DNA from 3 places in the Streptomyces sp. NPDC003393 genome. Region 1 is predicted to be linked to each of the others. Evidence: riboswitches for the same ligand, from Rfam matches in the RefSeq annotation. Region 1 holds a riboswitch; each other region holds the start of a gene.

Region 1 (4,457 bases):
CGGTCCCAGTACGGGTGGCTGCCGGGCGCCATGCGCGGCAGGGCGTCCTCGCCGGTGACCCCGATGTCCCCGACGTCGCGGAGCGGTTCGTCGAGGTCCTTGACCAGGGCGTGCGCCACGTCGACGCGGAAGCCGTCCACGCCCCGGTCGGACCAGAAGCGCAGGGTGGCGCGGAAGTCGGCGCGGACCTCCTCGTTCTCCCAGTTGAAGTCCGGCTGCTCGGGCGCGAACAGGTGCAGGTACCACTGCCCGTCCGGCACCCGCCGCCAGGCGCTGCCGCCGAAGACGGACTGCCAGTCGGTGGGCGGGAGTTCACCGTGCTCGCCGCGTCCGTCGCGGAAGACGTACCGGTCGCGGGCCGGAGAGCCGGGCCCGGCCCGCAGCGCCTCCTGGAACCAGGGGTGCAGGTGGGAGCTGTGGTTGGGGACGATGTCGACGATCACCTTCAGGCCCAGGCGATGGGCCTCGGTGACCATGGCGTCGAAGTCGTCGAGGGTGCCCAGGCGCGGATCGACGTCCCGGTGGTCGGCGACGTCGTAGCCGCCGTCGGCCAGCTCGGAGGGGTAGAAGGGGCTCAGCCAGAGCGCGTCCACGCCGAGCGCGGCGAGGTGGGTCAGCCGCTGGGTGACGCCCCGGATGTCGCCGAGCCCGTCACCGTCGGCGTCGGCGAAGCTGCGGGGGTAGACCTGGTAGACGACGGCCTGCCGCCACCGGTCGGGGTTCTTGGGGGAGAGGTCGAGGGGTGCGTCGCCGGGGGCGGTGCCCGTGGCGACGCGCGTGGAGTCGTGGGGGGAGGTGTCCGTCGAGTCGTGCGTGGTGGTGCGGTCGGTCACGCGATCTCCTCTTCGGTGCGTCGTCGATGCAACAAAGAGAACTCTGTCCCGATCGCCGGAAATATGAAACCGCCACAGGAGGCAGAGGGGGCGGCAAAGGGGGCGTACGTCAGCCGGCGTCCGCCGCACAGTGCTCCAGCAGGCCCCGTACGTCGCGGTCCACCACCCGGTAGCGCACCACGCGCCCCTCCTTCTCGCCCTCCACCACCCCGGCCGCCCGCAGCAGCCGCAGGGCCTGGGAGACGGCCGGGTCGTTCATGCCGGTGGCGATCGCGAGGTCGGAGACGGCCAGTGGGCCGGTGCGGTGCAGGGCGAGCAGCAGCGCGAGCCGCTTGGGGTCGGCGAGCAGCGAGAAACGGTCCGCCCAGGCGCGGACGTGCGCGGCGTCGCCGATCGCCGCGATGGCGTCGCACACCCGGTGACCGTCGATGGTGCGGCGGTCCGCGCGGTCGGCAGGGACGAGATGCATACCGCCATCCTCGCAGGCGCACCCCTGTGATCTTCCATACCTGCGCAGGTATGCAGCTATGCAGCCGACCGCTTCCCCCTCTACGGTGGGCGGGCCGTGGTGTTCGGGAAGTCGATGCAAGGTCGACGCGGCCCTCGCCACTGTGATCGGGGAGTTCCAGGCCCACGTCCCGCGCGGGACAGCCACTGGCCGTCGTACGACGGCCGGGAAGGCGGGCCGGGCACGCACCACCCGTAAGCCAGGAGACCGGCCACGGCAGCTCACGAAGTGATCCACGAGGTGCTGGAGCGTGATGACCGGATGACCCTGCCCAACCCTGCCCCGACGACGACCGAGGCCGCCTTCGCCTGGCGCCGGGAGGACACCTTCAAGACCGCGGGGCTGATGGGGGTGATCCTCGCCCTGCACGTCGTCGCCTTCGGGATCCTGTTCCTGCTCGTCGTTCCCGAGCACTACCGGGTCGGCACCAAGGCCTTCGGCATCGGCCTCGGCATCACCGCCTACACCCTCGGCATGCGGCACGCCTTCGACGCCGACCACATCGCCGCCATCGACAACACCACCCGCAAGCTCATGGCCGACGGCAAGCGCCCGGTCTCGGTGGGCTTCTGGTTCGCGCTGGGCCACTCCAGCGTGGTGGTGCTCCTGGCCCTGCTGATCGCCGGCGGGACCTCGCTGGCCGGCAAGGTCATGGACGACGGCTCGCGCACCCACCAGGTCCTCGGCTTCATGGGGACCACCGTCTCCGGGACCTTCCTCTATCTGATCGCCGCCCTCAACCTGGTCGCCCTGGTGGGCATCCTCAAGGTCTTCCGCGCGATGCGGGCCGGCACCTACGACGAGCGCGAGCTCGAACAGCACCTGGACTCCCGGGGGTTCATGAACCGCGTCCTCGGCCGGCTGACCCGGTCCGTCTCGCGGCCGGGGCAGATGTTCCCGCTCGGTTTCCTCTTCGGCCTCGGCTTCGACACGGCCACCGAGGTCACCCTGATGGTGATGGCCGGGTCGGGCGCGGCGGCCGGACTGCCCTGGTACGCGATCCTCTGCCTGCCCCTGCTCTTCGCGGCCGGGATGAGCCTGTTCGACACCCTCGACGGCACGTTCATGAACTTCGCGTACCAGTGGGCCTTCTCCAACCCCGTCCGCAAGGTGTTCTACAACCTCACCATCACCGGCCTGTCCATCGCCGTCGCCTTCTTCATCGGCACGATCGAACTCGTCGGCGTCCTGCACGACAAGCTCGACCTGCGTGACGACGTCACCGGCTGGATCGCCGGCCTCGACCTGGACAACGTGGGCTACATCATCGTCGGCCTCTTCGTCGTGGTGTGGGCGGCGGCGCTGGCGTACTGGAAGGCGGCCAAGGTGGAACAGCGCTGGGCGGTCCGGGCGGCGGAGACGGACTAAGGGCTGTTGCCTTCGACCGTGGCCAGGTACAGCTTCACGTACCGGTCGGGGTCGATGTCCAACGCCACGTCCACCAGCCGCTGTTCGCGAGCCTCGCCGTGGAGCTCCGCCTCGCCCGGGCGCGGCCGGCGGTCGACGACCGTCTGGCCGCGCGCCGGGCCCGGCGCGAGGTTCACCTCCACCGGCAGCCGCCGCGTGGTCAGCCCCGCCGGGTCGGCGACCGAGCACACGGCGCCCGCGTCCCCGAGCCCGCCGGAGGGGTCCTGCGCGGAGGTCACCGGGTCGCGGTGGGCGAGCAGCCGTCCCGCGAGGTTCGCGCCCGGCTCGGCGCTGTCGCGCAGTCTGCGTACGTCGTCGGCCGGGACGATCACCCGCTGGAACACGTCCAGCCCGTACATCGTGATCGGCACCCCGGCGGTGAGCAGGATCGCCGCCGCCTCCGGGTCGTGCCAGACATTGAACTCGGCGACCGCGGTGGCGTTGCCGGTGGCGACCGCGCCGCCCATGAACACGATCCGCTCGATGTTGCGCGTCACCTCCGGATGGGTGCGCAGCAGCAGCGCGATGTTCGTCAGCGGGGCCGTCGGGATCAGGGTGACGGGGCGGGGCGAGGCGAGGATCTCGCGGCGGAGCAGTGTCACCGCGTCCACGCCGGCCGGGCGGCGGCGTGGCTCGGGCAGCCCGAGGTCGCCCATGCCGTCCCGGCCGTGCACGTGGTGCGCGGTGCGCAGGGGCTCGATCAGCGGGCGTTCGGCGCCCCGCGCCACGGGGATCTCGGGAGCGCCCGCCTGTTCCAGGACGGTCAGCGTGTTGCGTACCACCTGGTCCACGTCCGTGTTCCCGGCCACGCAGCCGACCGCGCGCAGTTCCAGGCCCGGGTGGCGGACGGCGAACAGCAGGGCCAGTGCGTCGTCGACACCGGTGTCGCAGTCGATGATCACGGGGGTGGCGGAGGTGGACTGACCGGTCACGGCGGGCTCCCTGGTGAACGTTCCGTCGGCGGACGCCCCGACACTGCGACCTTATGCGCCGGGCGCCTCGCCCTCACCCCACAGTCCGGTGCCTCGCGCCGCCACCTGCTCCGCGATCCGGTCCAGCAGTTCCGCGACGGGCACGGGCCCCGGCCGGCGCCCGTCCCGCAGCCGCGGCGCGGCCAGTCCCGCCCCGGCCTCCCGCTCCCCGATCACGGCCTGGTACGGCACGAGTCGCGCCGCCCGGATCCTGGCCCCCAGGGTGCCCTGCTCCGGACCGGCGAGCTCGGCCCGCAGTCCGCGCGCCCGGGCCTGCTCCACGACCTCCTCGGCGCGCGCCGCCTGCGCCTCGGCCACCGGCAGCACCACCAGCTGCACGGGCGCCAGCCACACGGGGAAGGCCCCGCCGTGCCGTTCGATCAGGTGCGCGACGGCGCGCTCCACGCTGCCGATGACGCTGCGGTGCACCATCACCGGGCGGTGCTTGGCGCCGTCGGCGCCGATGTAGTGCAGGTCGAACCGCTCGGGCTGGTGGAAGTCGATCTGCACGGTGGACAGGGTGGCCTCGCGGCCGGCCCCGTCCACGATCTGCACGTCGATCTTGGGCCCGTAGAAGGCCGCCTCGCCCTCGGCCTCCTCGTAGGGCACACCGGCCCCGTCGAGGACCTCCCTCAGCAGCGCGGTGGCCCGCCGCCACAGCTCCGGGTCGGCGACGTACTTGCCGCCCTCGCCGGGCAGGGACAGCCGGTGGCGGGCGGCCTCGATGCCGAGGTCGGC
Region 2 (4,457 bases), on a different contig from region 1:
ACCGGCACGGATACGTGACGACCTCCGACTTCGTGCGCGGCCGGTTCGGCTCCAAAGGCCTGTCGCTGGTCGTGGCCATCACCGGCATCCTGGCGACCATGCCGTACATCGCCCTCCAGCTCGTCGGCATCCAGGCGGTGCTGGACGTGCTGGGCATAGGCGGCGGCGACAACACCAACTGGTTCGTGAAGGACCTGCCGCTGCTGATCGCCTTCGCCGTGCTCGCGGCGTACACCTACTCGTCGGGCCTGCGCGCCCCCGCGCTGATCGCGTTCGTCAAGGACGGGCTGATCTACCTCGTCATCGCGGTCGCGATCATCTACATCCCGATCAAGCTGGGCGGATTCGACGACATCTTCGCGGCCGCCAACGCGAAGTTCACCGCGGCGGGCAAGGGTGGCATCGTGACCGCGTCGGGAGGTCAGTGGACGTATGCCACGCTGGCCCTGGGTTCCGCGCTGGCGCTCTTCATGTACCCGCACTCGATCACCGCGACGCTGTCCTCGCGCAGCCGTGAGGTGATCCGCCGCAACACCACGATCCTGCCGTTGTACTCCCTCATGCTGGGCCTGCTCGCCCTCCTGGGCTTCATGGCGATCGCGGCGGGCGTGAAGGTCGACAACGGCCAGCTGGCGATCCCGCAGCTGTTCGAGAACCTGTTCCCGGACTGGTTCACGGGCGTGGCCTTCGCGGCCATCGGCATCGGCGCGCTGGTGCCGGCGGCCATCATGTCGATCGCGGCGGCCAACCTGTTCACCCGCAACATCTACAAGGACTTCATCAAGCCGAACGCGACGGCGAAGGAGGAGACCCGGGTCTCCAAGATCGTGTCGCTGCTGGTGAAGGTGGGCGCGCTGATCTTCGTCCTGACCATGGACAAGACGGTCGCCATCAACTTCCAGCTGCTCGGCGGCATCTGGATCCTGCAGACCTTCCCGGCCCTGGTCGGCGGCCTGTTCACGCGGTGGTTCCACCGCTGGGCGCTGCTCGCCGGCTGGGCGGTCGGCATGCTCTACGGCACGCTCGCGGCCTACGGGGTCGCCTCGCCGACGCAGAAGCACTTCGGCGGCTCGGCCAAGGAGATCCCGGGCATCGGCGAGATCGGCTACATCGGCCTGACGGCGTTCGTGCTCAACGTGGTCGTCACCGTGGTCCTGACCTTCGTCCTCAACGCGGTCAAGGCGCCCGCGGGCGTCGACGAGACCCGGCCCGAGGACTACACGGCCGACGCGGGGGACCCGGGCGTCGCGGTGGAGCTGCCGCCGGCCACGGCCGACAGCGCGCACTGACGGTACGCCTCTGACCCTGCGCCTCTCACCGGGCCGCAGCGTCTCGCAACGGGCCGCCGGAGAAATCCGGCGGCCCGTTGTCGTACCCCTCGTGCACACTCGGCGTATGGACATCGTGATCAGGCCGGCGGAGCCCGGCGAGTACGACGCCCTCGGCGAGATCACCGCCCAGGCCTATCTGGGCGACGGGCTGCTCGACTTCGGGGAGAGCGACGCGTACCTGGGCGAACTGAGGGACGTGGCCAAGCGGGCGGCCGCCGCCGAAGTGCTGGTGGCCGTCGCGGAGGGCAGGGTGCTCGGCGGGGTCACCTTCGTGCCGTCCGGCGGCCCGATGGCCGACATCGCGAGGCCCGGCGAGGCCGAGATACGGATGCTGGCGGTCGCGCGGACCGCGCGCGGCCGGGGCGCCGGCGAGGCCCTGGTGCGGGCCTGTCTGGACCGGGCCCGGCGCACCGAGGGCTGTGTCCGCCTGGTGCTGTCCACCCAGCGCACCATGCACGCCGCTCATCGCATCTACGAACGTCTGGGCTTCGTGCGCACCCCTGAGCGCGACTGGAACCCGCTCCCCCACCTCGACGAGATCACGCTGCTCGCCTACGAGTTGCCGCTCTGACACGCTCCGCAGTCGCCACGACACAACATATGGGGGTGGCCTTCTCACCCAGCACAAGATGTATGCTCATGCTCGCTGTCACCGCAGGGGAATCCGGTGCGAATCCGGAACTGTCCCGCAACGGTGTACTCGTCCGCGTATGCCCGCATGCCGTCATCTCCGGCTGCCCGTGTGCCGTCGTACGAGCGTCAGTCCGAGGACCTGCCGACAGTGCGCCCGGCCGTCCGGTCCGGGTGCCTGACGTCCGGGCCTCGCGGAATGGGCCGGTGGACGCGGCGCCGCGTGCGCCCGTGCGCTGCTCCCTGCCCTCCATGAGGCCCCGTGCCGAGCGAGGGAGAGCCCCACGTGACCATCGCGCCAGCCGATCCGGCTTCAGCGACAGGCTCCATCACCGGTCTGGAGGCCGAAGGTCCCGGTGCCGCGCTGCTGCGGACGCTGACCGAGCTGACCGCCGACCTCCCCGATGCCGACCCCGGCCGGGTGGCCGCCGCCGCGCTGCGCGGGCGTTCGGCGCACGCCGACGAGGCGGAGCTGCGGTATCTGGCCACCGAGGCCGCCGCCGGTCTCATCTCCGAGGACCCCGCCTACTCTCGGCTGGCCGCCCGGCTGCTGACCCTCGCCATCCGGGCCGAGGCCGCCTCGCAGGGCGTGACGTCCTTCACGGAGTCCGTCGCCGTGGGCCACCGCGAGGGGCTGATCGCCGACCGGACCGCCGCGTTCGTACGCCGGCACGCCGAGCGGCTGGACGCCCTGGTCGATCCGGCCGCCGACGACCGCTTCGGCTACTTCGGCCTGCGCACGCTGCACAGCCGCTATCTGCTGCGCCACCCGATCACCCGCAAGGTGGTCGAGACACCGCAGCACTTCATGCTGCGGGTCGCGAGCGGTCTGGCCGAGGACGACACCGCGCGGTCGGTGGACGACGTCGCGGCGCTCTACGGGCTCATGAGCCGCCTGGACTACCTGCCCTCCTCCCCCACGCTCTTCAACTCCGGCACCCGCCACCCCCAGATGTCGTCCTGCTACCTGCTCGACTCCCCCCGGGACGAGCTGGACAGCATCTACGAGCGCTACCACCAGGTCGCGCGGCTGTCCAAGCACGCCGGCGGCATCGGCATCGCCTACTCCCGCATCCGCTCGCGGGGTTCGCTGATCCGCGGCACCAACGGGCACTCCAACGGCATCGTGCCGTTCCTGAAGACCCTGGACGCCTCGGTGGCGGCCGTGAACCAGGGCGGCCGGCGCAAGGGCGCCGCGGCGGTCTACCTGGAGACCTGGCACTCGGACATCGAGGAGTTCCTGGAGCTGCGTGACAACACCGGCGAGGACGCCCGCCGCACCCACAACCTCAACCTGGCTCACTGGGTCCCGGACGAGTTCATGCGCCGGGTCAGCGCCGACGAGCAGTGGTCGCTGTTCTCCCCGTCGGACGTGCCGGAACTGGTGGACCTGTGGGGTGCGGAGTTCGACGCCGCGTACCGCAGGGCGGAGGCGGCCGGACGGGCGAAGAAGACCATGCCCGCCCGGGACCTGTACGGCCGGATGATGCGCACCCTGGCGCAGACCGGCAACGGCTGGATGACCTTCAAGGACGCCGCCAACCGCACCGCCAACCAGACGGCCGAGCCGGGCCACGTCGTCCACTCCTCCAACCTCTGCACGGAGATCCTGGAAGTCACCGACGACGGGGAGACGGCGGTCTGCAACCTGGGGTCCGTCAATCTGGGTGCCTTTGTCGACAAGGCGACCAATGATCTCGACTGGGAGCGCCTGGACGAGACCGTGCGCACCGCCGTCACCTTCCTGGACCGCGTGGTCGACATCAACTTCTACCCGACCGAGCAGGCGGGCCGCTCCAACGCCAGGTGGCGGCCCGTCGGCCTGGGCGCCATGGGCCTCCAGGACGTCTTCTTCAAGCTGCGCCTGCCCTTCGACTCCGCCGAGGCCAGGGCGCTGTCCACCCGCATCGCCGAGCGGATCATGCTCGCCGCGTACGAGGCGTCCGCCGACCTGGCCGAGCGCAACGGGCCGCTGCCGGCCTGGGAGAAGACCCGCGCCGCCCGGGGCGTGCTGCACCCCGACCACTACGACGTCGAGTTCACCTGGCCGGAGCGCTGGGCCGCCCTGCGCGAACGCGTCGCCGCCGTCGGCATGCGCAACGCGCTGCTTCTGGCCATCGCGCCCACCGCCACCATCGCGTCCATCGCCGGCGCCTACGAGTGCATCGAGCCGCAGGTCTCCAACCTGTTCAAGCGCGAGACGCTGTCGGGTGAGTTCCTCCAGGTCAACTCCTATCTGGTGGATGAGCTGAAGGAGCTCGGCGTCTGGGACGCCCGCACCCGTGAGGCGCTGCGCGAGGCGAACGGCTCGGTGCAGGACTTCGCCTGGATCCCCGAGGACGTGCGGGGTCTGTACCGCACGGCCTGGGAGATCCCACAGCGCGGACTGATCGACATGGCGGCGGCCCGGACCCCGTTCCTGGACCAGGCCCAGTCGCTGAACCTGTTCCTGGAGACGCCGACCATCGGCAAGCTGTCCTCGATGTACGCCTACGC
Region 3 (4,457 bases), on a different contig from region 1:
ACCACCAGGTCGGCGTCGGACAGCTCCTCGGGGCGGTCCACGAACCGCACGACGACCCCGGGCTCGGCGGCGAGCGCGTCCACGTCGGTGAAGTTGGACATCAGCGGGATCGCGCACACGGCGACGCGCAGCACGTCCTCGCCGACGGGCGGGGCCACGGCGGACTCGCGGACGGTGCCCCGCAGGGACACGCGCAGCCCGTCCTCCTCGTCGATGCCGAGTCCGTGCCGGAAGGGCAGGACGCCGTACGCGCGCCGCCCGGTGAGGTCCCGGAGCATGTCCAGTCCGGGCTCCAGCAGGCTGACGTCCCCGCGGAACTTGTTGACGAGGAACCCGGCGACGAGCGCCTGGTCCTCCGGTGAGAGCAGCGCGACGGTCCCGAAGAACGAGGCGAACACACCCCCGCGGTCGATGTCCCCGACGACCAGCACGGGAAGCCGCGCGTTCCGCGCGATCCCCATGTTCACGATGTCGGTCCGGCGCAGATTGATCTCCGCCGGGGACCCCGCCCCCTCACAGATCACGGCGTCATACGTGCCCCGCAGCTCGGTGAGGCAGTCCAGCACGGTGCCCAGGAGCCGCTGCTGCCGTCCGCCGTGGTAGCCGCGCGCGCTCATCTCGCCGACCGGCCTGCCCAGCAGCACCACCTGGCTGCTCCGCTCCCCGCCCGGCTTGAGCAGCACCGGGTTCATCAGCGCGGTCGGCTCGATCCGGCAGGCCTGGGCCTGCATGGCCTGCGCCCGCCCGATCTCCGCGCCCTCGCGCGTGACGAAGGAGTTGAGGGACATGTTCTGCGCCTTGAAGGGCGCGACCTTGACGCCTTGCCGCACCAGCCACCGGCAGATCCCGGCCGTCACGACGCTCTTGCCGGCGTCGGAGGTGGTGCCGGCGACGAGCAGACCGCCGCTCATGACGCGCTTCCCTTCGTCCGACGGTTGCCGCGCGTGCCGCGATCGCCGCGGCCGCGGTCGCACAGGAGCCCGACGGCGGCGCAGGTGCCGAGGGCGAGCCAGCCGACGCGCCGTGAGAGCCGTACCGCTCGCTCGATGTCCCCGACGCGCACGGCGCGCCCGGCGCCGTTGAGCACCGGGCGGTGCTCCAGACGCCCGCCGTACGAGAGCGTGCCGCCCATCCGCACCCCGAGCGCCCCCGCGAAGGAGGCCTCGACCGGACCGGCGTTGGGGCTCGGGTGCCGGCGGGCGTCGGCGCGCCAGGCGCGCAGGGCGCCCCGCGGGTCAGGGCCGGCCACGGCCGCCAGGACGGCGGTGAGCCGCGCCCCCGGCCATCCGGCCAGGTCGTCCAGGCGTGCGGAGGCCCAGCCGAAGCGGCGGTACCGGGGCGACTTGTGCCCGACCATGGCGTCCAGGGTGTTCACGGCCCGGAACGCGGCGAGCCCCGGCACCCCGGCGACGGCGCCCCACACCAGCGCGCCCACCACGGCGTCGGAGGTGTTCTCGGCGACCGACTCCACGACGGCCCGGGCGATCCCGTCGGCGTCGAGCGCCTGGGGGTCGCGCCCGCACAGGTGCGGCAGCCGCGCCCGGGCCGCCACCACGTCGCCCGCTTCCAACGCGCGCCCGATGGTGCGCGCCTCCCGGACGAGGGAGGTCCCGCCGACCACGGCCCAGGTGGCGGCGGCCGTCAGGGCGGCGGAGGCGACGGGGGAGGGGCGGACGGCGCGCGCGGCGGCGGCACCGAGCGCGGTGGCGCCGCCGGCGCACAGGGCCGTGTGAAGGGCGCCCCGACCTCGGTGGTCCCGCCACAGCAGACGTTCCACGGCGCCCGCGGCGCGGCCGAACACGGCGACCGGATGTCCTCGGCGTGGATCGCCGAGGAGGAGGTCACCGAGGAGGCCGGCGGCGGCGCCGTACGCGAAGACGCGATCGGCACCCATGGGTTCAGCCGACTTCGGGGCCGGGCAGAGCGTCGTCGATGAACCTCGGTCGGCAGCCGCGCATGGCGATATGTCCTCACTCAGGGTGTCCACGCCCTGGTTCGACGAGACCGGCGGTGAGAGTTCCTGGCTCCCGGGGTTACTACCCCGGTGACAGTGGCGGGACCGCGCCGGATTCGCACCGGCTTCCTCTCCTGCCGCCGTACATGGCCCCGGCAGTCCACCACGCCCCGCGAACACCCGTCAACTCACCGTTGACCTGCGACGGGATACTGAGATGAGGCCCACACCACCGGCGCGAGAAGCCCGCCCCGCCCGTTCGCCGAGGTGGCGGGGCGGGCGGGGCGGGTGGTGGGACGCTCTTGACTTCCGGGGTCCGGCAGGGGCCCTGACCGGCTGTCAGCCCGTGCCGACGATGAGGTGGATGCCGTAGGCCACCGCGGCGGCGCAGGTGGCGAAGCAGACGTAGGCGCCGGTGACCGCGAGGACCCCGCCTCCGTCGCCCCGCGCGACGGCACGCTCCCGCCGGGACAGGCCCGCGATGCCCAGGGTGAACAGTGCCACCAGGCCCACGGTGACCGCGAGGCTGACGCCGAAGACGGAGCCGAGGGCTGCCCAGTCGATCTTCATGGTGATGCTTCCTTGGGTGCCGGGTGAGCGGGGGTCAGACGGTGGCGGCCGGCGGGGTGGCCGGAGCGGCGGACGCGGTCGGCGCGGCCGTCGGATCGATGACGGGCGTGGTGACGGCCGTCGGATCGATGACGGGTGCGTCGATGGCGGGCGTGGTGATGGCTGTCGCGTCGATGACGGGCGTCTCGATGAGGGGCGCGTCGATGACGGGGGCGGCCGGCTGGGCGGGGATCGTCGCGGTGAGCGACTCGACGGCGGCGGACTCGTCCGTGGAGACCGGTGCCGTGGACGCGGGGGCGGGGGCCGCCGGGGGCGGGGTGACGGCGGCGATCGCCTGGGTCACGACGCCGGGCGGCTCCTCGGCCGCGGGCTCGGTGACGTTGGTGTGGTCGACGACCTGGCGGCGGGAGATCTTCCAGATCGCCGCGCTCGAGGTCACCAGGAACGCGGCGACGAGCGCGGTGCCCCAGTCGCCCAGCCCGGTGACCGCCTCCGCGCCCGCGCCGACCAGGGCCGCGGCGGGCAGCGTGAGGACCCAGGCGACGGTCATGCGGCCTGCGGTGGACCAGCGGACCACACCGCCTTTGCGGCCCAGGCCCGCACCCATCACCGAGCCGGAGACGACGTGCGTGGTGGAGAGCGAGAAGCCGAGGTGCGAGGAGGCGAGGATGGCGGTGGCCGCGCTGGTCTGGGCGGCGAAGCCCTGCCGCGGCTGGAGGTCGGTCAGGCCGGTGCCCATGGTGCGGATGATGCGCCAGCCGCCGATGTAGGTGCCGAGCGCGATCGCGAGGCCCGCCGAGAGGATGACCCAGGTGGGAGGGTTGGAGCCGGGGGCTGTGGCGCCGCCGGCGATCAGGGCGAGGGTGATGACGCCCATCGTCTTCTGGGCGTCGTTGGTGCCGTGGGCCAGCGAGACCAGGCCCGCGGAGGCGATCTGCCCGACCCGGTGGCCCTTCTCGGCCGCCGTGCCGTCCGCCTTCCCGCCGATCGTGTACGACAGCCGGGTCGCGACCATCGCCGCGAGACCCGCGACGACCGGGGCGGCCACCGCGGGGATGATGACCTTGGTGACCAGGGCGTCACCGTGCACCGCGCCCACGCCGGCCGAGGCGATCGTGGCGCCGATCAGGCCGCCCATGAGGGCGTGCGAGGAACTGGACGGAAGCCCGACCAGCCAGGTCAGCAGGTTCCAGAGGATCGCGCCGACCAGGGCGGCGAAAATGACCTCGGGACGGATGCCGGCCTCGTCGACGAGGCCCTTGGAGATCGTGTTGGCGACCTCCACGGAGAGGAACGCGCCCACCAGGTTGAGCGCGGCGGACATGGCCACCGCGACCTTGGGCTTGAGTGCGCCGGTCGAGATGGTGGTGGCCATCGCGTTGGCGGTGTCGTGGAAACCGTTCGTGAAATCGAACGCGAGTGCGGTTACTACCACAATCGCGAGGATCAGCGAGAAGCTTTCCATTTACCCAGGCAATCGTTCGAGCGTCATTGGCTGGTTGAACGTAGGTAACCAGGGTGAACAGAAGATGAACTGGGCCGGTCCGCGGAGTGTCCGAATCTGCTTCCCGGAGGTTCCGTTTCGCCGCCGCGGCCCGTCGTCCGTGACCCGGCGGAGCGGCTGTCCCTGTCCTGCCGCACGTCCGGGCTGAAAGGATCACGGCATGACGGAGCGGGACACACGAGTGACGGATGCGACAGACCCGGTGCGCGCTCGCCAGGCGCGGGAGCCGGAGGCCCGCGCCTGGCGCGAGCTGGTGGCCACGGCCCGGCGCACGGTGGCCGACGGGCTGGTGGTGGGCACCTCCGGCAACGTGTCGGTGCGGGTGGGGGAGACCGTGCTGGTCACGCCGTCGGGCGTGCCGTACGACCGGCTCACGCCGGACGACATCACCGGCGTCCGACTCGACGGCCGGCAGGTGCTCGGCACACT

What was found. Region 1 has a riboswitch for cobalamin ahead of ACWDUZ_RS16675 (HoxN/HupN/NixA family nickel/cobalt transporter). Riboswitches for the same ligand answer to the same signal wherever they lie in the genome.
Region 2: another riboswitch for cobalamin. It lies ahead of ACWDUZ_RS17845 (ribonucleoside-diphosphate reductase subunit alpha); the one in region 1 lies ahead of ACWDUZ_RS16675 (HoxN/HupN/NixA family nickel/cobalt transporter).
Region 3: another riboswitch for cobalamin. It lies ahead of ACWDUZ_RS28935 (cobalamin biosynthesis protein); the one in region 1 lies ahead of ACWDUZ_RS16675 (HoxN/HupN/NixA family nickel/cobalt transporter).

Annotation. Positions count from the first base shown of each region.
Region 1 covers NZ_JBSFRB010000014.1:121,823-126,279, reverse strand. The annotation lists gene ACWDUZ_RS16685 (glycoside hydrolase family 13 protein) at 1-833, opposite strand, end outside; gene ACWDUZ_RS16680 (metalloregulator ArsR/SmtB family transcription factor) at 943-1,302, opposite strand; cobalamin riboswitch at 1,383-1,571, shown strand; gene ACWDUZ_RS16675 (HoxN/HupN/NixA family nickel/cobalt transporter) at 1,570-2,709, shown strand; gene ACWDUZ_RS16670 (nucleoside hydrolase) at 2,706-3,680, opposite strand; partial or broken gene thrS (threonine--tRNA ligase) at 3,732-4,457, opposite strand, start outside.
Region 2 covers NZ_JBSFRB010000016.1:64,586-69,042, reverse strand. The annotation lists gene mctP (monocarboxylate uptake permease MctP) at 1-1,289, shown strand, start outside; gene ACWDUZ_RS17850 (GNAT family N-acetyltransferase) at 1,396-1,902, shown strand; cobalamin riboswitch at 1,965-2,125, shown strand; gene ACWDUZ_RS17845 (ribonucleoside-diphosphate reductase subunit alpha) at 2,248-4,457, shown strand, end outside.
Region 3 covers NZ_JBSFRB010000037.1:38,099-42,555, forward strand. The annotation lists gene ACWDUZ_RS28930 (cobyric acid synthase) at 1-911, opposite strand, end outside; gene ACWDUZ_RS28935 (cobalamin biosynthesis protein) at 908-1,894, opposite strand; cobalamin riboswitch at 1,996-2,134, opposite strand; gene ACWDUZ_RS28940 (hypothetical protein) at 2,294-2,524, opposite strand; gene ACWDUZ_RS28945 (inorganic phosphate transporter) at 2,559-3,989, opposite strand; gene ACWDUZ_RS28950 (class II aldolase/adducin family protein) at 4,189-4,457, shown strand, end outside.